3 regions of the Bradyrhizobium sp. USDA 4011 genome follow, and region 1 is predicted to be linked to each of the others. Evidence: predicted binding sites of a transcription regulator. Region 1 holds the regulator's gene; each other region holds the start of a gene.
What was found. The regulator LexA, encoded in region 1, represses DNA repair genes until DNA is damaged. The targets are predictions, from matches to a motif close to TGTTCNNNNTGTGTTCNG.
Positions count from the first base shown of each region.

Region 2: a site for LexA is predicted at 5,308-5,325, ahead of ACVW1C_RS09830 (PA0069 family radical SAM protein). Genes of this name have one in related genera too.
Region 3: a site for LexA is predicted at 4,586-4,603, ahead of ACVW1C_RS06850 (ImuA family protein). Genes of this name have one in related genera too.

Region 1 is NZ_JBSSGG010000001.1:8,295,465-8,303,157, forward strand. Features, by position in the region: gene ACVW1C_RS39425 (ComEC/Rec2 family competence protein) at 1-1,177, shown strand, start outside; gene ACVW1C_RS39430 (hypothetical protein) at 1,174-1,401, opposite strand; gene ACVW1C_RS39435 (hypothetical protein) at 1,547-1,975, opposite strand; gene lexA (transcriptional repressor LexA) at 2,233-2,937, opposite strand; gene ACVW1C_RS39445 (molybdopterin molybdotransferase MoeA) at 3,169-4,380, opposite strand; gene ACVW1C_RS39450 (HAD family hydrolase) at 4,394-5,032, opposite strand; gene ACVW1C_RS39455 (His/Gly/Thr/Pro-type tRNA ligase C-terminal domain-containing protein) at 5,993-6,325, opposite strand; gene ACVW1C_RS39460 (ABC transporter substrate-binding protein) at 6,495-7,505, shown strand.
Region 2 is NZ_JBSSGG010000001.1:2,115,888-2,123,580, forward strand. Features, by position in the region: gene ACVW1C_RS09810 (uracil-DNA glycosylase) at 26-838, shown strand; gene ACVW1C_RS09815 (glycosyltransferase family 39 protein) at 873-2,378, opposite strand; gene ACVW1C_RS09820 (ribonuclease HII) at 2,699-3,475, opposite strand; gene ACVW1C_RS09825 (VOC family protein) at 3,554-4,000, opposite strand; gene ACVW1C_RS09830 (PA0069 family radical SAM protein) at 4,108-5,286, opposite strand; gene ACVW1C_RS09835 (glycosyltransferase family protein) at 5,451-6,020, shown strand; gene ACVW1C_RS09840 (bifunctional helix-turn-helix transcriptional regulator/GNAT family N-acetyltransferase) at 6,114-7,055, shown strand; gene moaB (molybdenum cofactor biosynthesis protein B) at 7,121-7,681, opposite strand.
Region 3 is NZ_JBSSGG010000001.1:1,454,112-1,461,804, reverse strand. Features, by position in the region: gene ACVW1C_RS06865 (LysR family transcriptional regulator) at 1-644, shown strand, start outside; gene ACVW1C_RS06860 (inorganic phosphate transporter) at 732-2,354, opposite strand; gene ACVW1C_RS06855 (UdgX family uracil-DNA binding protein) at 2,956-4,419, opposite strand; gene ACVW1C_RS06850 (ImuA family protein) at 4,676-5,470, shown strand; gene ACVW1C_RS06845 (Y-family DNA polymerase) at 5,361-7,142, shown strand; gene ACVW1C_RS06840 (error-prone DNA polymerase) at 7,213-7,693, shown strand, end outside.

The DNA.
Region 1 (7,693 bases):
GCTGATCGCGGTGATCGTCGACCGCCGCGCGATCACCTTCCGCACGCTGGCGGTGGCGGCGCTGATCGTGCTCGCGATCGCGCCGGAAGCGCTGGTGCATCCGAGCTTTCAGATGTCGTTTGCGGCAACGCTCGGGCTGGTGGCGCTGGTGCAGATCGGGCTGCCGAACCTGCTGGCATCGCCCGATCATTCGGCGACCGCGCGCCTTGCGCTGTGGGGCGGGCGCGAGCTCACGATGCTGATGCTGGCCTCGCTGGTGGCGGGGCTCGCGACGACGCCCTACGCCGCGTTCCATTTCCACCGCGTGACGCCCTACGGGCTGCTCGCGAACCTTGCGGCGATGCCGGTGGTGTCGGCGGTCGTGATGCCGGCCGGCCTGCTCGGGCTGCTCGCAATGCCGTTCGGCTTCGACGGCGTGTTCTGGGCGATCATGGGGTTCGGCATCGACTGGATGATCCTGGTGACGCAATGGGTCGCAGCGCTGCCGGGCGCGGTCGGCCGGATGGCGGCGTTCGGGATCGGGCCGCTGATCGTCGCAAGCGCGGGCCTCGTCCTGCTCGGACTGTTGCGGACGCCGCTGCGCTGGTCGGGTGCGGTGCTGCTGGTGGCGGCATCGGTCTGGGCGTTGCGGGTGCCGCAGCCGGACGTGCTGGTCTCCGCCGACGGCCGCAATGTCGCGGTGCGGGGCGGCGACGGCCGGTTGCATCTGATGCACAGCGCGAAGGACGCCTTCCTCGTCAAGGAGTGGCTGGCGGCGGATGCTGACGCGCGGACTGCCACGGATTCCTCGCTCGGCGAGGGCGTCTCGTGCGATCCGAGCGGCTGCGTGACCCAAGGGCCGGGCGGCGCCTTCGTCGCGCTGGCGAGCCGGCCGGAGGCGTTGGCCGACGACTGCGACCGTGCGGCACTGATCGTGACCGCGCGGCCGGCACCGCGGGACTGCGCGGCCTCGGTGATCGAAGCCGAGCGGCTGCGGCGCCACGGCGCGCTGGTGCTGCGGCGCATCAGGGACGGCTACGCCATCGATGCGGTCAAGCCCGGAGGGATCGACCGGCCGTGGTCGCCAGCGGTTCCCGGCGATGGCGAGAGCGAGACGACGCTGCGCGCGCCCGCCAGCGCTCCGCGGCCCGCCGTCGATGCGACGCCGGCCGAGACCGATTTGCAGGGCGAGGATTAGCCGTTGTCGGGTGAGGGGCCGGTCGGCAGCTCGAACAGGCCGAGATGGTATTCGTCGGAGTCGGGGCCGGCGTCAGGCTTCTTGACGAGGGTGAAGGAAGCCTCGGGGAAATGCTCCCAGACCTTCAGGTCGTCAGCCGTCACCGTCAGCCAGCCGAACCGGAACATGTAGCGGCCCGGCTCCGTGACGCGTCCAGCCTTTTGCCATGTGACCTTGTCGACCACCACGCACGTCCTCCGTGCCCGATGATGCGCCAAGGCGCGCGCCGACGCAATTCTCCAACCGCGCCCCGGAACCCGACGTCCGGGGTCGCTCGAAATCGCTTAGGTCATCCGCCGCTGAACAGCTCATTCCGCGGCGACGATGCGCTCAACCCAAAAACAGCGACGCAAATGCGGAGGGCCGCCGCTCCACAACCTTCGGCTTCTGCTCGACCAGCGGATGCAGTGCCGGCAATTGCAGCACGCTGACACGTTGTCCCTCGACGAGCTGGGTCACCAGCACATGGCTGCCGTCGGGGAATTCGACCGCGTCATGATGGCGATCGGGAACGTCGGGCTCGACTTCGTTGAACACGCCGACGCGGAAGTTCATCGTCTTGGTCCAGATCCAGCGGCTGTCGTAGCGAACGTTCTCGGCGAAAGCGAGCTCGGTGCCCGGCAGCATGCAGACCGCGACAGTGGGATCGGTCTCCGAAGCAAAGCCGCGGGTCGACGTCCCGCGGAAAGTCGTGGTGATTAGCGTCTCTCCAACAATGGCGGGGCGCGACGCCACGGCGTGCAGACTGTAGTCACACATCGGATGGCTCCTCTAATCGAGGTAGCGACCAGTGCCTCTCCTTGAGGCATAGGGCCTCTACCAGAGTGGACGATAGCGAACGAGTGTCTCCTCGTTTCTGGGCGATTGTACGACTGGTCGCCCAACGCCTCCGATCACAAACACGCGACGCTGCGTGAGAGGTATCGGAGCGCATCGGGCAAACAGCACGTTACGCTATCATTCAAGGAACGATCCGATGTGTCGCTCGTTCCCGGCCGCCGCAAGTATTTGGAAATTCAGTATTTGCGATAGAGGCCGATCAGCTTGCCCTGGATGCGGACCCGGTTCGGCGGCAGGATGCGCACTTCATAGGCGGTGTTGGCCGGCTCCAGAGCGATTGATGCGCCGCGGCGGCGGAAGCGCTTCAGGGTGGCTTCCTCCTCGTCGATCAGCGCCACCACGATGTCGCCGGTGTTGGCGACGTCGTTGCGCTGGATCAGCGCCATGTCGCCGTCGAGGATGCCGGCATCAACCATCGAGTCGCCGCGCACTTCCAGCGCATAGTGCTCGCCGGAGCCTAGCATGTCGGGCGGTACGCTGATGGTGTGGCTACGGGTCTGCAGCGCCTCGATGGGCGTACCGGCGGCGATCCGGCCCATCACGGGGACCGCGACCGGACGGTTGCCGTCGTCCTCGGTGACCGGCGGCGTGCTGGTGCGCTTGCCGAGGGTGCCTTCGATCACGCTCGGGGTAAAGCCGCGGCGGCCGTTGCCGCCGCCGGCCGAGAGTTCTGGCAGCTTGATGACCTCGATGGCGCGGGCGCGGTTGGGCAGGCGGCGGATGAAGCCGCGCTCTTCCAGCGCAGTGATCAGGCGGTGGATTCCGGACTTCGAGCGCAGGTCGAGCGCATCCTTCATCTCGTCGAACGAGGGCGGTACGCCGGCCTCTTTCAGACGTTCATTGATGAAACGCAGAAGTTCGTACTGTTTGCGCGTGAGCATCTCGAGTATTCCCCCGGTTGGTAGCGTCGTTCGATTCCGAGACTTTTCAGGCGGGGCCAGTCCTCAGGAGCACGGTGCTCATCACAAGCGCTCCCTCGCGGCCTCCCATTTGTACACACCAGTACTCGAAACAAATCATGAACGGACACTATATGTTCGATATGTGTTCCGCAACCACTTAATTTCCGGTGAACGCATCCGGCAACGCACAATCCGCGGGCTGTGCGAGCCTCACTCAGGCAGCATCAGGATCTCGCATTCGCTGCCTTTGCCGGCGGCAGGCGCAAACGGCGGACGCACGAGAAGTGCCTGTGCCGCAGCGAGATTCCCGAGCAGCGACGAGTCCTGCTGCATCACAGGCGTTGCGATCAGCGTGCCGTCCGCGCGCTCCTCGAGGCGCGCGCGCAGATAGTCCTCGCGCTGGTCGTTGGCGGCGAGGTCGCGGCCGAGCAGGGCGCTGGCACGGACGTGATGGACGGTCTTTCGCCCGCTTAGCGCCCGAATCAACGGCACCAGAAACAGGAAGGCGCAGACATAGGAGGACACCGGATTGCCGGGCAGGCCGATCACCCGCATCGCGCCGAGCCGGCCATGCATCATCGGCTTGCCGGGCCGCATCGCGATCCGCCAGAACGCCATCTCGACGCCCTCGGCCTCAAGCGACTGCTTGACCAGGTCGTGGTCGCCGACCGAGGCGCCGCCGGTCGTGATCAGGATGTCGGCACCGGTCTCGCGGGCCCGGCGGATACCGGCGGTGGTGGCCTCCACAGTGTCGGCGGCAATCCCGAGATCGACGGTTTCGGCGCCTTCGGCGCGCGCCAGCGCACGCAGCGCATAGCCGTTGGAATAGACGATCTGGCCAGGGCCGGGCGCCGAGCCCGGCATCACCAGTTCGTCGCCGGTCGCCAGCACCGCGACCTTGGGACGGCGGTGCACCGCGAACTCCGGATGGTTCATGGCGGCCGCAAGCGACAGCGCGCGATCGGAGAGGCGGCTGCCGGCCGCGAGCAGCACGTCGCCTTCACGGAAATCGACGCCGGCCGGGCGGATGTGCCGCCCGGCGGTTGCGGCCTCGCTGATCGTGATGTGATCGCCGTCGACGGCGGTGTCTTCCTGGATGATGACGGCGTCGGCGCCATCGGGGATCACGCCGCCGGTGAAGATCCGCACCGCTTCGCCGGCGCCGACCGTGCGCTCGAACGGCCGGCCGGCGGCGACTTCGCCGATCACCCTGAGCCGGGCCTTCAGAACACCAGCGTCGGCCGCGCGCACGGCGTAGCCGTCCATCGCCGACATCGGCTGCGGCGGCTGGGTGCGCCGGGCGGCGAGGTCGCGGGCCAGGGTGCGGTGGTAGGCGGCATCGAGCGCGACCATCTCCTCCGGCAGCGGTTCGGCGCCGGCGAGGACGGCGGACAGGGCATCGGCAACCGGCATCAGGGCCACGCTCGGAGCTCCTTCAATCCAAATGTTCAATACCAAGTGCAGTCAGAGCCCTCGCCACGTCATCCGTCGATGTCACGTGGATGGCATGAAGGCCGCGCGCCCGCGCGCCCTCGATGTTGGCGGCCAGGTCGTCGAAGAACAGGATCCGCGACGCCGGCACACCAATCTCCCTTACCACATGATCGTAGGCCTCGGCGTCGGGTTTCCGAAAGCCGATCGTCGAGGACAGGAAGACGGTACGGAAATGGCTGAGCAGCTCGGCATGGATGACCGAGAAATGCGCGACGTGGGCCGGATTGGTGTTGGAAAAGGCGTAGAGCGGCATCCGCCTGGCGGCGGTGGCGAGCAGGGGGGCAATCCCCGGCATCTCGCCGGTGAAGATCGCATTCCAGCCTTCCAGAAACTGCGTATGGGTGAGGTTGATGCCGAGCGTCCGGCGCAGGTTTTCGAAGAACGCCGCATCGTCGATCCGGCCGATCTCGTGATGCTTGAAGCTGTCGTCGACGACAAAGCGCGTGGCGAGGTCGGCCGGCGCGCAGCCGGCATGCTGCGCCCAGTGCGCCATCACCTTCTCGAAGTCGATGTCGAGCACGACGCGGCCGATATCGAACAGCAGCACGTCGACGGAATCGGGGGAGAGTTGCGAGGTCATTGCGTGAAACCGTGTACGAGAATTGCGGGCGGGCGGCAATGTCCCCGATTTGTGCGGCAGGCACGCGACCAAGGTGCTGACGTTGGCCCCGCTCGGTCCATTCTCACGCAGTGTCATCACCCGCGCGCATGCGGGCGATCAAGTATTCCACAGGCGCTGGTGCTCGAGCCGAGAGGCCGCGGCGTAAAGGCAGAGAGCTCGGGGTATGACCACAGGTGTAACGGGAGCCGCTTCATGGGCACTCGTCAGTTGCACACTGCGCGTCCTCCGCATCTCGACCCACGTTCGTGACGATCGCGAAGCGCCCCTCGATCGGGTGAGACGGGCGAAGCATACAGTAGGCCGTACTTCTGAAAGAGCGAAACATCTTTATCGCGGGGCTTGCGCCGTCGGGCAAATCAATGATTGGACCTTGCGCGCTTTCGGTGCGTCAAGCGGCCTGCTGCTTGCCGGGCAGACCTCTCAGATCCTGGAAAGCGCCAAGCCGAGGTAGGCGATGAGCGCGCCGGTGCTGAGAATGACGACGACGAGCGCCTGCTCCGAACGTGCCTGCAGGGTTTTTCGGCTCACGGCGATGACGCTCCATCCTTCAAGATCATGCTCTCCAACTCACGTCGGCTGTTATCCGTTCCGGTTCCAGCCGGGAACTTTCCTCAATGTCAGCCCTCGCGTTCCAGGCCAGAAACGCGCAACGCCGCCCGCATTGAAATACGACGGGCGGCGTTGGTTCTAGCCCCAGGAGGAATGGCAAAATCCTGGCGTTATCGATACGCGCGAGCGAGCAATAAGGTTCAGTCTTCGATCCGTATGAATCCGGTACTCCAAAGGAGCAAAGGAAAGCGCCAGGGCGAGGTCTAGGATGGTGTGATCAAGTTGCTCTGGCCTCAGCGTGTACCCCCTCGCTGGGGCCTTTCTTTGCGCCGCGGACCCTGCGGCGCCGGGGCTGCGCGCAGCGAGTTTTCAGTCAACGACCTGACCCGGACAAGCACGCTGTCGAAGCGCCCGGACGGCGTCATCCAGCGGCAAAACGGAAACGGCTCCGGCGCGCTCGCGGAGGCTCACGGTGCCTTGTTGCGCCTCGCGCTGCCCGACGACGGCCACAATTGGGATGCTCGCCTCATGCGCGGCAACGATGCGCCGCGACAGGGTGTCGGCGCTGGCAAACGGGACGCCCCTGATGCCTTCCGCTTCGAATGCATCGCGGACCTTGACCGCGTAATCGGAGTAATCACGCGAGACCCGGAGCGACCGCAACCTGGTCGAGAGAGCGGCCCCGGATATCGCCGCGCCCATCCAGGCTGCGGTTCGTCGTCGGATGTTGTTTTCTGCGCCAAGCCGTCAATCCTTGGAACGGCCTTTCGCGCGCGCGGCGAAAAACGAAATAGCGTCTCATATACATCGGCGGGTTTTCTCTTAAGCTTGCGGCGTAGCGATTGCTGATCAGGAGCCTGCGCCGGTGACCATGCCATCCTCTCTCTCTCGACGTTCCGCGCTCGGCGTGCTCGCCGGAAGCTTGATTGCCGGCGGCGTGCGTGCGGAGACCGCGGCGGGTGGGGGCGCCGATCTCGGCGGCGTCACGCTGCGCGTGGCGTATTACAAGGGTGGCTGGCGTCCGCTGCTGCAGGCCGGCGGCGAGGACAAGACGCCCTACAAGATCGAATGGAAGGAGCTCAACAACGGCGTGCTCCACATCGAGGCCCTGAACGGCGATGCGCTCGACGTCGGTTCGGGCAGCGAGATTCCCGCGATGTTTGCCGCGCGCCAGAACGCAAGGGTGCGCTTCATCGCCGTCACCGATGAGGATCTCAACATCCAGGTCACGGTGGCGGCAAAGGATGCGCCGATCCATTCGATCGCCGACCTCAAGGGAAAACGCGTCGGCTATGTGCGCGCGACCACGGCGCATTACTTCCTCGCGAAACAGCTCGAGGAGGCGGGGCTCGCGTTCGGCGATATCGAGGCGATCAATCTGACGCCGTCCGACGGCTACTCGGCGTTCGCCTCCGGCAAGCTCGATGCCTGGGCGATCTATGGCTACAACGGGCAGCTCGCGATCGCCAAGCAGGGCGCGCGGCTGCTCAAGACCGGCGTCGGCTATCTCTCGGGCAATTTCCCGATCTACGCCAATCCGAAGGCGGTCGACGATCCGCTGCGCCACGCGGCCGTGAGCGATCTGCTGCTGCGGATCCAGCGCGCCTATGCGTTCGCCAACAAGAATTTTCCCCTCTATGCGGCGGCGCAGGTGGCCGAAACCCATCTGCCGTTGCAGGACATTCTCGACCAGTTCGGCCGCCGCAGCGGCGACTTCTCGCTGGCTGGTGTAACGCCTGATGTGCCGGAGACCCACCAGAAGGTCGCCGACACCTTCCTCAAGCTCGGCGTGCTCGACGCCCGCGCCGAGGTTGGACAATTCTGGGATACGAGCTTCAACGATGCGATCGCCGCGGGCGCAGCAAGGCTTGCGCGGAGTTGACGGCTGTCGTGACGATGTAGCCCATATGGGATAGGTAATGGACGGGCAGGTTCCCGCAGATCTCGCCATTCCGGATGAGAAAGTTCCAGCATGGCCGCGCGCGGCCGTGCTGTGCTGCCATGCGGACCGGAGAGCTTGCAGGCCGCGCCAGATCCGTACGATGATCATTTAGACCACGTTGAATCGAA
Region 2 (7,693 bases), 6.2 Mb from region 1:
GCTCTAGATTGCAGCCATCATGGCCCTGACGCCCGAGCCCACCCCTACACTGCAGCAATTGCTGGCCTTTTACCTCGAGGCCGGGGTCGATTGCGCGCTTGGCGACGAGCCGATCAACCGGCTGGAAGAGCCCGAGCCAGTTCCCGCCCCCGCCGCGCCGCGTCCATCGGTTGCACTCAACCCGCTGCGGCCACCGCCAATGCCCGCCGTTCCGCGCAGCGAAATCACCATCGCGCCGGACGCCGCAATCGCCTCCGCGCGCGAGGCCGCACGCACCGCGCCGACGCTTGAAGCCTTGCGTGCGCTGATGGAGACATTCGACGGCTGCGCGCTGAAGCACACCGCGACCCGGCTGGTGTTCGCCGATGGCAATCCGCAGGCGCGCGTGATGTTCGTCGGCGAGGCTCCGGGCCGCGACGAGGACATCGAGGGACTGCCGTTCGTCGGCCGCTCCGGCAAGCTGCTCGACCGCATGATCGCGGCGATCGGGCTCGATCGCAGCAAGGCCTATATCGCCAACGTCATCCCGTGGCGGCCGCCGGGCAACCGCACGCCGACGCCGCAGGAGACGCAGGTGTGCCTGCCCTTCATCCAGCGCCATATCGAACTGGTGAATCCCGACGTGCTGGTGACGCTCGGCAATCCCTCGACACAGGCGCTGCTCGGCACGCGCGAGGGCATCATGCGCACGCGCGGCAAATGGATCGACTACGACACCGGCACGCGCACGATCCGCGCGGTCGCGACCTTCCATCCGGCCTATCTGCTGCGCTCGCCGTCGTACAAGAGATTGTCGTGGCAGGATCTGCGCGCGATCGCGAAGGTGCTTGCTTCGTAGGATAGGTAACTCATCCTGCCAAATCTACGGATCCTTACCCCTTTGGCCGCACGATCGCCCAGCCGATCCGCAGCACCGGCTGCCGGCCGTTGACCAGCCGATCGAATGAGCGCGGCACTTCCGGCACCAGGCCGGGGAAGCGTTGCGCGAGTTCGGGCGGCGGCGTGCCGGCGGTATCCTGCGCGCGCCAGACCACGACGCCGCCGATCTCGTTGAATTTTGCGACCGACAGCCACGGCGTCCGTTGCGGCGCGGCGTCGAGCAAAAGATGCGGACGGCGCCCGTTCATCGCAATCAGGCTGGCGAGCTCGGGATCGCCGGCGACCGCGCGCAGGCGCTGGTTGGTGCGGCGTTCGTAGCTGTCGTCGAAGAAACGTCCCATCGCGGCTGCCGGCAGCGAGGTTGGCACCTCGGTGGTGCTGGTCCAGGGCAGGAACAGCGCCGCCGCCACTGCGACCGCGGCGGGCGCAGCGACAGCGAAGGCCCACACCGAGCGCAACAGCCGCTGCCGCCTGAGATGGATCAGATCGCCGGTCGCGACGACGACCGCGAGGCCCGACATCAGGAGCGCCACGCCGGCGCCGCCGAAGGCGCGATCCAGATCGAACAGCCCGGAGACGAAGCTGCTCACGATCGCCGGCGCGAACGCGAAGAAATAAACGAAGTGCTGCGCCAGCGGACTGACCGGCGGACGGTAGATGATCGGGGCATCCTCACGGTCGCGCGCGAACCAGCGCGAATTGAGGATCGCCAGCAGCACGATCGCACCCGTCGCCACGATCAGTCCGCCGAGCACGACACCCCAGCGCAGCGCGCGGGCCTTGAGATCGGCAGCCGCGGGCAAGGCCGGCAGCGCCAGCACGTCGGCGCGGACCAACCAGATCAGATAGGGCAGCGCCAGCACGATGATGACCAGCAGCGCATAGAGCGGGTCGACCGCGCGCAGCGTGCGGCGCCCGCGCTCGGTTGCAAGCGCAAAGCCGACCACGAGCAGGATCATGCCGATCGCCGCCGGCGTCGTCAGCAGCAGCAGGCCGCAATCGATCGACCAGGCGAACCAGGCAGCGCGCCGGTTCTGCCCGATCAATTGCCATGAGTGCAGCAGCAGGAGCGCCCACAGCGGACGCGCCAGGATCAGCGGGCCGAACTCGACGCTCGGCGAGGAGAACACCACGACCGTCATCGACAGCAGCACCGCCAGCACGCCCTGCGGACCGCCGACGATGGCGCGCGCCAATTGGTAGTAGGCGATGAAGGTGGCGATCTCGCAGAGCTGTGCCAGCAGATAAATGCCGAACACGTGATTGCCGGCGGCGCGGAAGGCGATGTCGGCGAGCCAGAATGCGAGCGGCGGCCCCATGTCGGTGCCGACCTGATATTCGCGGCCGAAGGCGAGGACGGTGGCGAGATTACCGGGCGGGCTGCCGTAGAAGATCAGCGGCACGAACAGCCAGATCGCCGCCTGCACCAGCACCACGACCCACACCACGAGGCGCGGCCGGGCGCGGATCAGTTCGACAACCAGGGAGGTAAACCGCATGAAACGCCTGAAATGCCCCAGCCACCTCGTCAGCGGCGCCGTCTGATCCCGAGGGTTTTGATAAACGGCGGCGGCGGTCGAGGCAACCGGGCGCGGATGGATCCACGGTGCAAAGTCAAATGCAGGTGTCATGCCCCGCGAAGGCGGGGCATCCAGTACGCCGCGGCTTCTCGATCGAAAACGACTGTCTCTGGAATACTGGATCGCCCGGTCCCGTCTCCGCCAAGGCTTCGACGAGGCCACGCCCCCTGCCGCGCCGAAGCTTTTGCGGAGGCGGCAAGCCGGGCGATGACAGCGGTGGGCGGATTGGCGCGTTCGAGCTATGCGGCCGCGGATGCCGCGGCTTCGCTTTCCGCATGCACCTTGAACAGGTCAGGCTCGGCCGGGATCGGGAAGTGCTTCAGCCGCGCGGCGACGACCGGCGCGAAGAAGCTGCGGTGATGGGTGCTGGGGCCGAGCCGGTCCAGCGCCTCGAGGTGCTCGGGGACGCCATAGCCCTTGTGCTGCTCGAAACCGTAGCCGGGGCAATCCAGCGCCAGCGCGCACATCAGGCGGTCGCGCGTCACCTTGGCAATGATCGAGGCCGCCGCGATCGAGGCCACAATGCCGTCGCCGCCGATCACGGCATCACAGTCGCAGGGGGTCGCGAGCTTGTCGCGGCCGTCGACGAAGACGTGTTTCGGCATTTCCGGCAGCGCATGGACGGCGCGCGCCAGCGCCCACAGCGAGGCGCGCAGGATATTGTCACGGTCGATTCGCGCCGGCGAGGCCACCGCGACCGAGAATGCTGCGGTGGCGCAGATTTCCTCGAACAGTTCCTCGCGGCGCTCGGCGGTCAGCCGCTTGGAATCATCGAGGCCCTTGGGAACGCGAGCGGGGTCGAGCACCACGGCGGCGGCGACCACGGGACCTGCCAGCGGGCCGCGGCCGGCCTCGTCGCAGCCGGCGACCGGCCAGACGCCCCGCTTGATCAGCGCGCGCTCGCGCCGAAAGCTCGGCCGCGTCACGGCGATGACGCGCTTGTCCGGTCCGGCTGATTTGGCCGGCGCCGTCTTCGACGGGGTTTTTGACGCGCGTTTGGAGTTATCCCGAATCATGCGGGGATGGTGATCAAGCCGGCTCCCCGGCGCAACCGGGAACTCGGCGCCCTTCCCCGTTATTCAATTCGGCTCGCCCTAATCCGGGATGGACACCCGCCTGTTCTCGAGAACCTCGAAGCCCGGCGCGCGCACCACTTCCCAGGCGTGGCCGTCGGGATCGCCGAAATAGCCGCAATAGCCGCCATAGCTCGTCGGCTGCGCGGGCTTGAGCAATGTGGCGCCTTTCGACAGCGCGAATGCCATCACGCGGTCGACCTCGGCATCGTCGTTGCAGTTCCAGGCAATCGCAACGCCGCGGAACGCTGAAGGCCGCGGCTGATCCGGCAACCCGGCGTCGTCGGCGAGCAGATGCCACGGGAACAGCCCGAGCACGCTGCCGCCGGTCTCGAAGAAGGCGACCTCCTCGCCGGTCGCACGCATCTTTCTGCTGAAGCCGAGCGATTCGTAGAAGGCGATGCTGGCGCGCATGTCGCTGACGCCGAGCGTGAGGACGGTGAAGCGGGCGGTCGGGGGGTTACTCATATTTGCCTTTCCCGTCATTGCGAGCGAAGCGAAGCAATCCATCGTACCGCATATACCGAAGCGTGGATTGCTTCGTCGCTTCGCTCCTCGCAATGACGCCTGTGGTATCAGAACAAGCTGAGCTGCTGACCGCTGCGCTTCGGCTTGGCGAAATGATCCGTTGTCAGCTTGGTGCGCCGCTTGTTGAGGCCGAGCTTTTCGCAGGCGATCTCGAAACGGCGGCCGATCATCCAGGCCATCGGGCCGGTGCCCTTCATCCGCGTTCCCCATTGCGAATCGTAATCGCGGCCGCCGCGCATGTCGCGGATCAGCGTGAAGACGTGGCGATAGCGGTCGGGATAGTTCGCCATCAGCCATTCGCGGAACAGATCGCGCACCTCGAGCGGCAGCCGCAGCAGCACGTAGCTCGCCTCCCTGGCGCCTGCATGCACGGCGGCATCGAGGATGCGCTCGATCTCGGAATCGTTCAGCGCCGGGATCACGGGCGCGACCATCACCGTGGTCGGGATCCCGGCATCAGCGAGCCGCTTGATCGCCTCGAGCCGCTTCGGCGGGGTCGAGGCGCGTGGCTCCATGGTGCGGGCGAGCTTCAGGTCGAGCGTCGTCACCGAGAGCGCGACCTTGGCGAGATTACGCTTGGCCATCCGTGCCAGGATGTCGATGTCGCGGGTCACCAGCGCCGACTTGGTGACGATGCCGACCGGGTGACCGGCGCGCTCAAGCACCTCGAGGATGCCGCGCATGATTTTGCGTTCGCGCTCGATCGGCTGATAGGGATCGGTATTGGTGCCGATCGCGATCATCCGCGCCTCGTAGCCTGGCGCGGCAAGCTCCTTCTCGAGCAACTCGGGTGCGTCCGGCTTGGCGAACAGCTTCGACTCGAAGTCGAGGCCCGGCGACAGGCCGAGATAGGCGTGGGTCGGCCGCGCGAAGCAATAGACGCAGCCGTGCTCGCAGCCGCGATAGGGATTGATCGAGCGGTCGAAGCCGATGTCGGGCGAGTCGTTGCGGGTGATCACCTTGCGCGAGGTGTCGAGCGCCACGCTGGTCTGGAACGGCGGCAGGTCCTCGAGGCTCTGCCAGCCATCGTCGAAGGCAACCCGCGCCTCGGCCTCGTAGCGGCCGCTGGCGTTGGACTGCGCGCCGCGGCCGCGCCGCCGCTCGCGCTCGATCGCGACCGCAAGCTCGGGAAAAGGGGCAGGAACAGGCGAAGGTGCACCCGCCGGGTTATCGGAGGGCGCCGTTACCGGCGGGTGCTTGAGGGCATGAGAGGATGCTCGGCTCATGCTTTGAAGCTAGCACAACCCGAGAACAAATCAAGAACACGAGTTGAGAAAATCCACAAAGTGATGGCGTAAAAATCTGCAGGCGAACAGGCTGCTTTGAATATGACAAGGTGATAACACGGCCGGAGTTTCTCCACCGTTTGAGCCACCGAAGCCTCAAAATCATGCTGAGCGTGATCATCCCCACCGACGGCGTCGAGCGGACCGCGGTCGCAACGCTGGCCGCGCTGGTGCCGGGCGCGGCCGCCGGCGTCATCCGCGAGGTGCTGCTGGTCGACCGCACCAACAGCGACGTGATGGAGCGCGTTGCCGACATCGCCGGCTGTCACTTCCTGCGTTTCGAGGGCACGCGCGCCGCGGCGCTTGCGGCAGGCGCCAGGCAGGCGCGTTCGCCCTGGCTGATGTTCCTGCATCCGGGCGCGGTGCTCGACGCCGGCTGGATCGAGGAGACCACCCAGTTCATCCAGATGGTGGCGGCGAGCGGCAAGGACCGCGCCGGCATCTTCCGCTACGCCCGCGCGCCCTACACCGACCCTGGCCTGCGCGACGGCCTCAAATTCGTCGCCCGCATGATCGCCGGGCCCTCGGCCGAGCAGGGACTCCTGATCGCGCGCGAGCATTACGAGCGGATCGGCGGCTACCGGCCGGACGCCCGCCGCTCCGAGGCGCGGCTGCTGCGCCGGCTCGGCCGCTCCTCCCGCACCATGCTGCGCAGCCGGATCATGGTGGCGTAGGGCATACTCAAGCGAAGCAGGCACCGGTTCGCGCGAAGAAAACGCGTGAGAAAGCGCTTGCGGATTATTTGATTCCGTCAAATAATATGTTTGATGAAATCAAACTCCCATGACACCGCCCTCGAGAGCCAGGTCGCCGCGGTCCGCGGCTTCAGCCGGTTCTATACCCGCAAGCTCGGCATCATCGAGCCGAAGCTGTTGCACTCCCCGTTCACGCTGCAGGAAGCACGCATCATCTACGAGCTCGCGCATCGCACGGATTGCACCGCGACGGACCTGGTGCGCGATCTCGATCTCGATGCCGGCTTCGTCAGCCGGACGCTACAGGCACTGCAGCGCCGCCAGATCGTGACCCGCAAGCCGTCAAAGGCCGACAAGCGCGTCAATGAGGTGGCCCTCACCACCAAGGGCCGCGCTGCTGCCGCCGACCTCGACAGCCGCTCGCGCAGCGAGGTCGGGGCACTGCTCAAGCAGATGGACGGCAACCGGCGTGCGGCCGTGGTGCGTGCCATGAGCACGATCGAGCAGTCGCTGGAGCCGCCGGCCGAGAAGCCGGTGGGTTTCCTGCTGCGCAGCCATCGCATCGGCGACATGGGCTGGGTGATCTCGCAACAGGGGCGCGTCTACGCACAGGAGTATGGCTGGGACATCAGTTACGAGGCACTGGTGGCCGAGATCTGCGCGCAGTTTCTGCGATCGTTCGATCCGGCCCGTGAGCATTGCTGGATCGCGGAGGTCGACGGCGAGCCGGTCGGCTCGGTCTTCCTGGTCAACGGCGGCGACGGGGTCGCCAAGCTGCGGCTGCTGGCGGTGGAGGAGAAGGCCCGCGGGCTCGGCGTCGGCCGCGCGCTGGTCGAGCAATGCATCCGCTCCGCACGCGAGATGGGCTATAAGAAGATGACGCTGTGGACCCAGAGCATCCTGGTCGCCGCGCGCGGCATCTATGCGCGTGCCGGCTTTCAGCGGGTCAAGGAAGAGAAGCACCACAGCTTTGGCGTCGACCTGGTCGGGGAGACGTGGGAGTTGGATCTTTAGAACTTCATATCTCGTCATTCGGGGATGCGCCGTTAGGCGCAGGCCCGGAATGACGACGGTGGTGTCTACGCGCTCGCGCCCTTCGCCTTCGGCCGGCGCAAATGTTCATCCAGCCGCGGCATGATCTCGACGAAATTGCAGGGCCGTGTGCGGTAATCGAGTTGCGCGGCCAGGATGCCGTCCCAGCCATCGCGGCAGGCGCCGGGCGAGCCGGGCAGGCAGAAGATGAAAGTCGCGCCGGCGACACCGGCGGTGGCGCGGCTCTGGATCGTCGATGCCCCGATCTTGGCATGGCTCAGCATGTGGAAGGCGATCGAAAAGCCGTCCATCCGCTTCTCGAACAGCGGCTCGACCGCCTCCGGCGTCACGTCGCGGCCGGTAAAGCCGGTGCCACCGGTGGTGATGACGGCATCGACGCCCGGGTCGGCGATCCAGCGCCTGATCACCGCGCGGATCGCCTCGACGTCGTCGGTGACGATCTCGCGTGCCGCGAGCTTGTGGCCGGCCGCGGTGAGACGGTCGGCCAGCGTGGCGCCCGATTTGTCATCCGCCAGCGTACGAGTGTCGGAAATCGTCAGCACCGCGATGTTGAGCGGGATGAAGGTTTTGGATTCGTCGGTCGACATGGCTTGCTCTCT
Region 3 (7,693 bases), 6.8 Mb from region 1:
CACCGGCTGAATTCGATCCGGCGACGGCGCAGGGCAGCGTGACGATCTCCTGCAACTATCACGAACGCCAGACCCTTATGCCGCGGTTCAGTGCGCGGCTGCGTGCCGGCGCACCACGGGTCCGTCTCGTCCTGCTCGATGCCGCGGGCCATGGCGACATCCATCTCAAGCAGAACCAGTGCGACATCGTGCTCGGTCCGGTCGGGGTGGTCGGCGAAAGCTTCTTTCGGCGCCATATCCTCACCGATCACTATGTCTGCGTGATGGATCCGGCCAATCCGCTGGCGCGCGGCCGGATCGCGCTGTCGGCCTACGCCAAGGCCGAACACGTCTTCATCACCCACAGCGGCGAGTGGCAGCCGCTTTATCTCGAGGCGCTCAAGGCGAGGGAGATCGAGATCGAGCCTTTGGTCAGCCTTCCGAACCACGACAGCCTGGAGCGCATCGTCGCCGGCACAAGGCTGGTTGCGACGATCCCGCATCACCTGGCGCGGGCGATGCGCGGCGGCCTGCACGTCGCGTCGCTGCCGTTCCGGGTGCCGATCTCGATCGACATGTACTGGAGCGCCAGGACGGCCAAGTCCGGCCTGCACAAATGGGCGCGCGGTCTGCTGGCGGAGGTCGCGAAAGTGTACGCTGCCTGAGCGCGCCGCGATCGTCAAAAAGCAAAGGCCCGCACCAATGTGCGGGCCTTGGGTCCGGCGCGTTGCCGCGCCGAAAGCGTGTCGGCATCAGAACACGTGGTAGAACACGTAGTACAGACAACCCGAGATGATCATCGCGGCGGGCAGGGTCAGCACCCAGGCCATCGCGATGTTGCGGATCGTCGCCCATTGCAGGCCGGAGCCGTTGGCTGCCATGGTGCCGGCAATGCCTGACGACAGCACGTGTGTGGTCGAGACCGGCAGGCCGTAGCCGTCGGCCGCAGCGATCGTCGCGGCCGCCGTGATCTCGGCGCAGGCGCCCTGCGCGTAGGTCAGGTGGGTCTTGCCGATCTTCTCGCCGACGGTGACGACGATCCGCTTCCAGCCGACCATGGTGCCGAGGCCGAGCGCGATGGCAACGGCGAACTTCACCCAACTCGGGATGAACTTGGTCGCGGCATCGAGCGAGCCCTTGTACGCGTTCAGCGTGGCAATGTCGGCCGCGGTCAGCTCGGCTTCCTTGTCCTTCATCAGGAAGCGGATCGCCTCGGACGCCAGGTACATGTCGTTACGGGTGTTGCCGACCGCATCAGCCGGGAACTTGGCCAGCGAGCCATACTGGGCAACCTGCTGGCCGATGTCGCGCACCAGCACCGCGAGCGACGGATAGGTGCCTTCGTTGATCTGGTGCTGCGCGACATAGTTGGTCACGGCCGGGCGCGGATTGCCGATCACATTGTAACCGGCGGCCTTGCCTTCGATGACCTTGCTGGCCGAGGTGGAGTGCGCGGCGAACTGCTCGATCTGGCTCGCGGGCAGCGCGCGGTTCAGCGCGTAGGCGGTCGGCACGGTGCCGATCAGGATCAGCATGATCAGGCCCATGCCCTTCTGACCGTCGTTCGAGCCGTGGAAGAAGCTGACCAGCGTGCAGGTCAGGATCAGGATGCCCCGGATCCACCACGGCGGCGGCTGGTTGCCGACCGGCTCGCCGAACAGCGCCGGCGTCGCGCGCGTCAGCACGATCTTGAGGATGTAGAGCAGGCCGGCGGCGAGCGCGAAGCCGAACAGCGGCGACAGCAGCAGCGCCTTGGCGATGTTGGTCGCCTGCGACCAGTCAACACCGGAGGTGCCGTCGCGGCCGCGCAGCAGCGCGTTGGTGATGCCGACGCCCATGATCGAGCCGATCAGGGTGTGCGAGCTCGAGGCCGGCAGGCCGAGCCACCAAGTGCCGAGATTCCAGATGATGGCGGCGATCAGCAGCGCAAACACCATCGCGAAGCCGGCGCTGGAGCCGACCTGCAGGATCAGTTCGACCGGAAGCAGCGACACGATGCCGAACGCGACGGCGCCGCTCGAGAGCAGCACGCCGATCAGGTTGAAGATGCCAGACCAGACCACGGCGATATGTGCCGGCAGCGAGCGGGTGTAGATCACGGTGGCGACCGCGTTGGCGGTGTCGTGGAAGCCGTTGACGAATTCAAAGCCGAGCGCGATCAGCAGCGCTACGAACAGCAGGATGTAGGGCAGGAACGAGGTGACGCGCGTACCGGTGGCGTCGACGTCGACATAGATGCTGTAGGCAACGAACAGCAGCGCGGCCGCAACCACGCCCAAATAGATAATGCCGGTCAGAGGATGAAAGCCCTTGTCGAGGTCCGGTCCCTTTTTCAGGGCGGGCTCGATCGAGCCGGGTAACGCCATATCGCTCATGGTAAACTCCTGTCCTAATGCCCGCGATTTTGATCGATGCATATGACAGGCAATTGAAATCCGGCCCGCGAAATGAGCCGGTCCACCCATGACGGTGGACATCCCGCCGAATTGTTGTGCAACGCATTGAAGGTCCACGGGCCTTCGCGGCCTCGTGGCAATCTTCAGCAGCAGACGATCACCGATCGCGCAATGATCGTGACTGAGGTCACTGTCCGGGTTTCGCGGAGCGAGACATGTGGAACGAGACATGTGGAAGGTGAGGACGCCGGCAGCGAGACGTCGGGGCCGCGAAGCCACACCACCGGGAATCGAGGTCGCCGGAAATCCTGGCAACCAGGAATTCAAATAACCAGAAATCCGGCGCGGACGAGTGAGTGAGGAGGGGAGGATTGCGAGATGAGGTGGCGCGCCGCACGATCGGGGCTAGCAAACCGCGCAGCGCGCCCGCCTCAGGTACGTCATGGCGTGAACATGACGCCCGATACCTGTGGAACACGTCACAATACCACGGATCAATTAAAGGTTGTAGGTATTTGTCAGCGTCCAGAAACAATTTTACGTTGAAGTGTTGTGCCTGGTTCCGCCGGTTTGGCGCAACTCAGGCCGCGCGGGCCGGATTGCGCAATTGATCTGCGGCAATTTTCAAGTCGTCGATAAAACGCTGGTATTCCAGCGCTTTGGCTTTCTCGTCGGGCAGCCGCAACAGGTAGGACGGGTGTACGGTGACGAGCACCTTGGTTCCGTCGTGATCGATCAGGCGGCCGCGGTTCTTGTTGATCGGGGTGATTTTGCCGAGCACGCTCTGCGCTGCGGTGGCACCGAGCGCCACCACGAGTTCCGGCCTGATGGCGTCAAGCTCGCGTGCGTACCACTGACGGCAGGCGCGGATCTCCGGCGTGCTCGGCTTCTGGTGCAGCCGGATCTTGCCGCGCGGCACGAATTTGAAGTGCTTCACCGCGTTGGTGATGTAGACCTTGGCGCGCGCGATGCCGGCGTCCTCAAGCGCGCGATCGAGCATCTGCCCGGCCGGTCCGACAAAGGGATGGCCTGCGAGATCTTCCTTGTCGCCGGGCTGTTCGCCGACCAGCATCAGCGACGCGTCTTGCGGCCCTTCGCCGAACACGGTCTGGGTTGCGTCCTTCCACAGCGGGCAGGCGCGGCAATCGGCTGCCTCTTCGCGCAAGGCAGCGATCGTGTCGCGAACTTGCATGTCTTGAATCTGCTTGTCTTTGACTTGTTTGTCTCGGGCTTGCTTGCGGGCCATCGGCTCATCCTGCGGCTTCAGCGGCGCGGCCGCCTTGCGTGCAATGAAGGGGCCGCTGGTCATGCGCATGGCGTCTTCGATCAGCGGCTTAATGATCGAGTCCTCGGGCAGGTTCCTCCAATAGGCCTGCGGCATCTCCATCACTTTCAGCCGCGCGGGATTGAAGAGGCCGTTGTCATGACGCCGCCAGGCCTCCTCGAGCCGGTCTTCGCTGGGCACCTCGGATTTGGCGAGGCCGGGCGAGATCGAGATCGCGTGCCCGTCCCAATGCGCACAGACGTCGGGCGTCAGGATCGACCACGGCATGTCGGCGAAGCGGCCGGCGAAGAAAGGTGCGGCGAGCTCGACGATGCGATGCTCCGGCTCGAACCAGGCGACGTAATGCGCCGTCCGCTCGCGGCCGATCTCGCGGAAGCGGAGCTGCGCGTGCATCCGGTCGATGTCGCCATAGACCGCGCGCGCCATCGCGTGGACCTCGGCGACGTCGGGATCATCGGTCGCGCTGAGCAGATCGTGATGGCTGCGCAGCCGCCACAGCAGGCGATAGAGCAAGGCGAAGCGCTCGTCATTGCGATGCAGGATCGCGGTCTTTGCGAGCTCGACGAAAATGGCTGGGACGTTGAACCGCGCCTGCGGCGCATCGGGCAGGTCATTCACGCAGGAGGCTGACGACAGTTCGTCGTCCTTGCGTACGGTCCACGTGACCTCCGCAGGCTTCACGTCATTCAGCGCCAATCGCCGCGCTGCCTTGCGCCAGCCCTCGAAATCGGTGTCGTTGTCGAGCACGATGATACGCATGCGATTGCTCCGTTTCCGTCACGCCGCCATTCTTGGGGCCTGCACGCCTGACTTGCGGAAGAGCAGGGCCCGTCCGCTCCGGCGGCTGGTGAATCCCATTGATTCCATTCATGAATCGATGGGCTCACCAATCCGATTGACTCCGCGGGCCCTGTTAGCTTTATATTAGAACATACCATGAACAAATGGACCAGTCCCTGGTTCTCTGTTTCTGGTTAGTGACGGCCTCAAATTTTCAGGTGGAAGGAGCGGCGCAATGAACGGCGCACGCACGGGTACGCTTGCGTCTCTGCGCGGCAGCATCGCACGCATCGAGGCGCCATCGGAGGTGGCGATGCCGAACCGCATCGCGCTTGGACATGCCAGCGCGGACGCGATGCTGCGCGGCGGGCTTGCGCCGGCCGCGCTGCACGAGGTGTTCGCGGCCGGCCATCAAGGCGGCGCGGCGACCGGCTTCATCGCCGGGCTCGCCGGACGGGTGTCAGCGCGCAAGCCGCTGGTCTGGGTGCGGCAGGATTTTTCCGACCGCGAAAACGGCGCGCTGTCGATGCGCGGGCTGGCCGAGCTCGGCCTCGATCCGCGCCTCCTGGTCACCGTGCGTGCCGCCGATGTCGACAGCGGCCTGCGCACCGCGGCCGACGCGCTCGCCTGCGATGCGCTCGGCGCGGTCGTGCTCGAGATCTGGGGCCATGCGCGCCAGCTCGATCTCGTCGCCAGCCGCAAACTGACCTTGGCGGCGCAAGCCTCCGGCGTCACCGCGCTGGTGCTGCGGATCGCAGCCACGCCGATCCCCTCGACCGCGGAGACGCGCTGGATCGTGCGCGCGGCGCATTCGCCGCCAGGCAATGCGGCTTGCGCCTGGGGCGCGCCGCGCTTCGAGGCCGAACTCGTGCGCAATCGTCATGGCCCGGTCGGGCGATGGATCATGGAATGGAAATGCGATGAGTGCCAATTCAATGAACCGTCGGCGTATCCTCAGCCTGTGGCTGCCACGCCTGCCCATCGACCGCATCAAGCGCAAGCTCGCGCAGGACATCGCCTCGCAAGCTGACGCGCGGGAGGTCGTAGGGCTCCCTCTCCCGCTTGCGGGGGAGGGCTGGGGTGGGGGTCTCGCCACGAGTCCCGCTGAGGAGAGAGCCCCCACCCGGATCGCATCTCGCGATGCGATCCGGCCTCCCCCGCAAGCGGGAGAGGCGAAGAAAGAACTTCGCTTTCTGCTGCAAGCGACAACAGTGCAAAAACTCCCCAGCGTCGTGGTCGCAAAGGACCACAACGCGATCCTGCTGCACGCGATCGACGAGGCGGCGGTGCGGGCCGGGCTGTCGATCGGGTTGCCGCTCGCCAATGCCCGGGCGATCTGCCCGGAACTCACGGTCTACGACGCAGACCCCGCCGCCGATCTGAAAACGCTGAACGACATCGCCGACTGGTGCGACCGCTTCACGCCGCTGGTCGCGCTCGATCCGCCTTACGGGCTGTTCCTCGACATCACCGGCTGCACGCATCTGTTCGGCGGCGAGCGCGCGCTGCTGCAGATCGTCACCAATGCGCTGAGCCGGCGCGGCTTTGCCGTCAGTGCGGCGATTGCCAGCACCTCGATCGCGGCGCGCACGCTGACGCGCTACGCCTCGGGGCAGATCGTAGCCAGCGGCGCGGAGGCAGAGGCGGTCGGCCCGCTGCCGGTGTCGGCGCTCGGCGCAGATAGCGCGGTCACCGCCGGCCTGCGCCGCGCCGGCCTGAAGACCATCGGCGATGTCGCCTCGCGCGCGCCGCATGAAATCTCGGCGCGGTTCGGCTCGGCCTTCACCACCCTGCTTGGTCACGCACTCGGGCAGGGCGATGCCCCGATCAGCCCGCGCAAGCCGCTGCCCGATTACATCGTCGAGAAGCGTTTTCCCGAACCCATCGCAACCGACACCGTAATCGCGCTGACGCTCTCAAGCCTCGCCAAGACGCTGGTTGCGGCGATGGACAAGCAGGGCAAGGGCGCGCGGCAGCTGGAAGCGAGCTTCTTCCGCACCGACGGCGCGGTGCGCACGATCATGGTCGAGACCGGGCGTCCGGTGACGCGGCCGGAGATGATCGACCGCCTGTTCCGCGAGCGGCTCGATGCGCTCAACGATCCGCTCGATCCTGGCTTCGGCTTCGATCTCATCCGTCTCGCCGCAGGGCGTACCGAGATCGTGGTGCAGCAGCAGCGCGATCTCGACACCACCGTGCACGACAATGACGAGATCTCGGCGCTGATCGACCGCATCGCCGCCCGCATCGGGGGTAAACGCGTCGTCGTGCATCTGCCGCTCGAGAGCCATATCCCCGAACGCGCTGCGCTCGCGCTGCCGGCGCAGCATCATCTGGCCGCGGCGAGCGCGGCCGCCTGGCCGGACCGCGTCGCCGGCGAGCCGCCGCTGCAACCGCTCAGGCTGTTCGAGCGGCCCGAGCCCATCAAGGTGCCGTTCGCGAGCGTGCCGGACGGGCCGCCGCACCAGTTCACCTGGCGGCGCGCCTTGCACGCGGTGGTGCGGGTCGAGGGGCCCGAGCGCATCGCGATGGAATGGTGGAAGCAGGACGGCGCGGCGCTGACGCGCGATTACTTCCGCGTCGAGGATGCCGAGGGCCAGCGCTTCTGGATCTTTCGCGACGGCCTCTACGAGAGCGAGCTGCGCGACGAGCAGGGCGAGCCGGTCGCGGCCAACTGGTATGTGCACGGGCTGTTCGCATGAATATGCAGAGCGTTTTCGAGCGAAGTGGGAGCCGGTTCGCGTGAAGAAAACGCGTCAAAACAAGAATCTGATGCCCGACTATGCCGAGATCGGCATCACCAGCAACTTTTCTTTCCTGCGCGGCGGCTCCGATCCGCGCGCCTATGTACATCAAGCGAGCGAACTCGGGATTCCCGTGATCGGGCTCGCCGATCACAATACGCTGGCCGGCGTGGTGCGCGCCTGGAAGGAGCGCGACAGCGACAAGGTCGCCCATCCGCCCAAGCTCTTGATCGGCGCCCGCATCGTCTTCATCGACGGTACGCCCGATATCCTGGTCTATCCGCGCGACCGCGCCGCCTACGGCCGGCTGTGCCAATTGCTTACCCGCGGCAAGCGCGGCGGCGGCATCGAGCGCATCGAGAAGGGCGACTGCCGGCTCACTCTGTCCGATCTCGTCGACTTCGCCGAAGGCCAGCTCCTGGTGCTGGCGCTGCCGCATCGTTTCGAAGACGAGAAAGCGCTCGATCTGCTCGCGCAGCTCAAGGCCAGTGCCGCCGATGGCGTCTGGC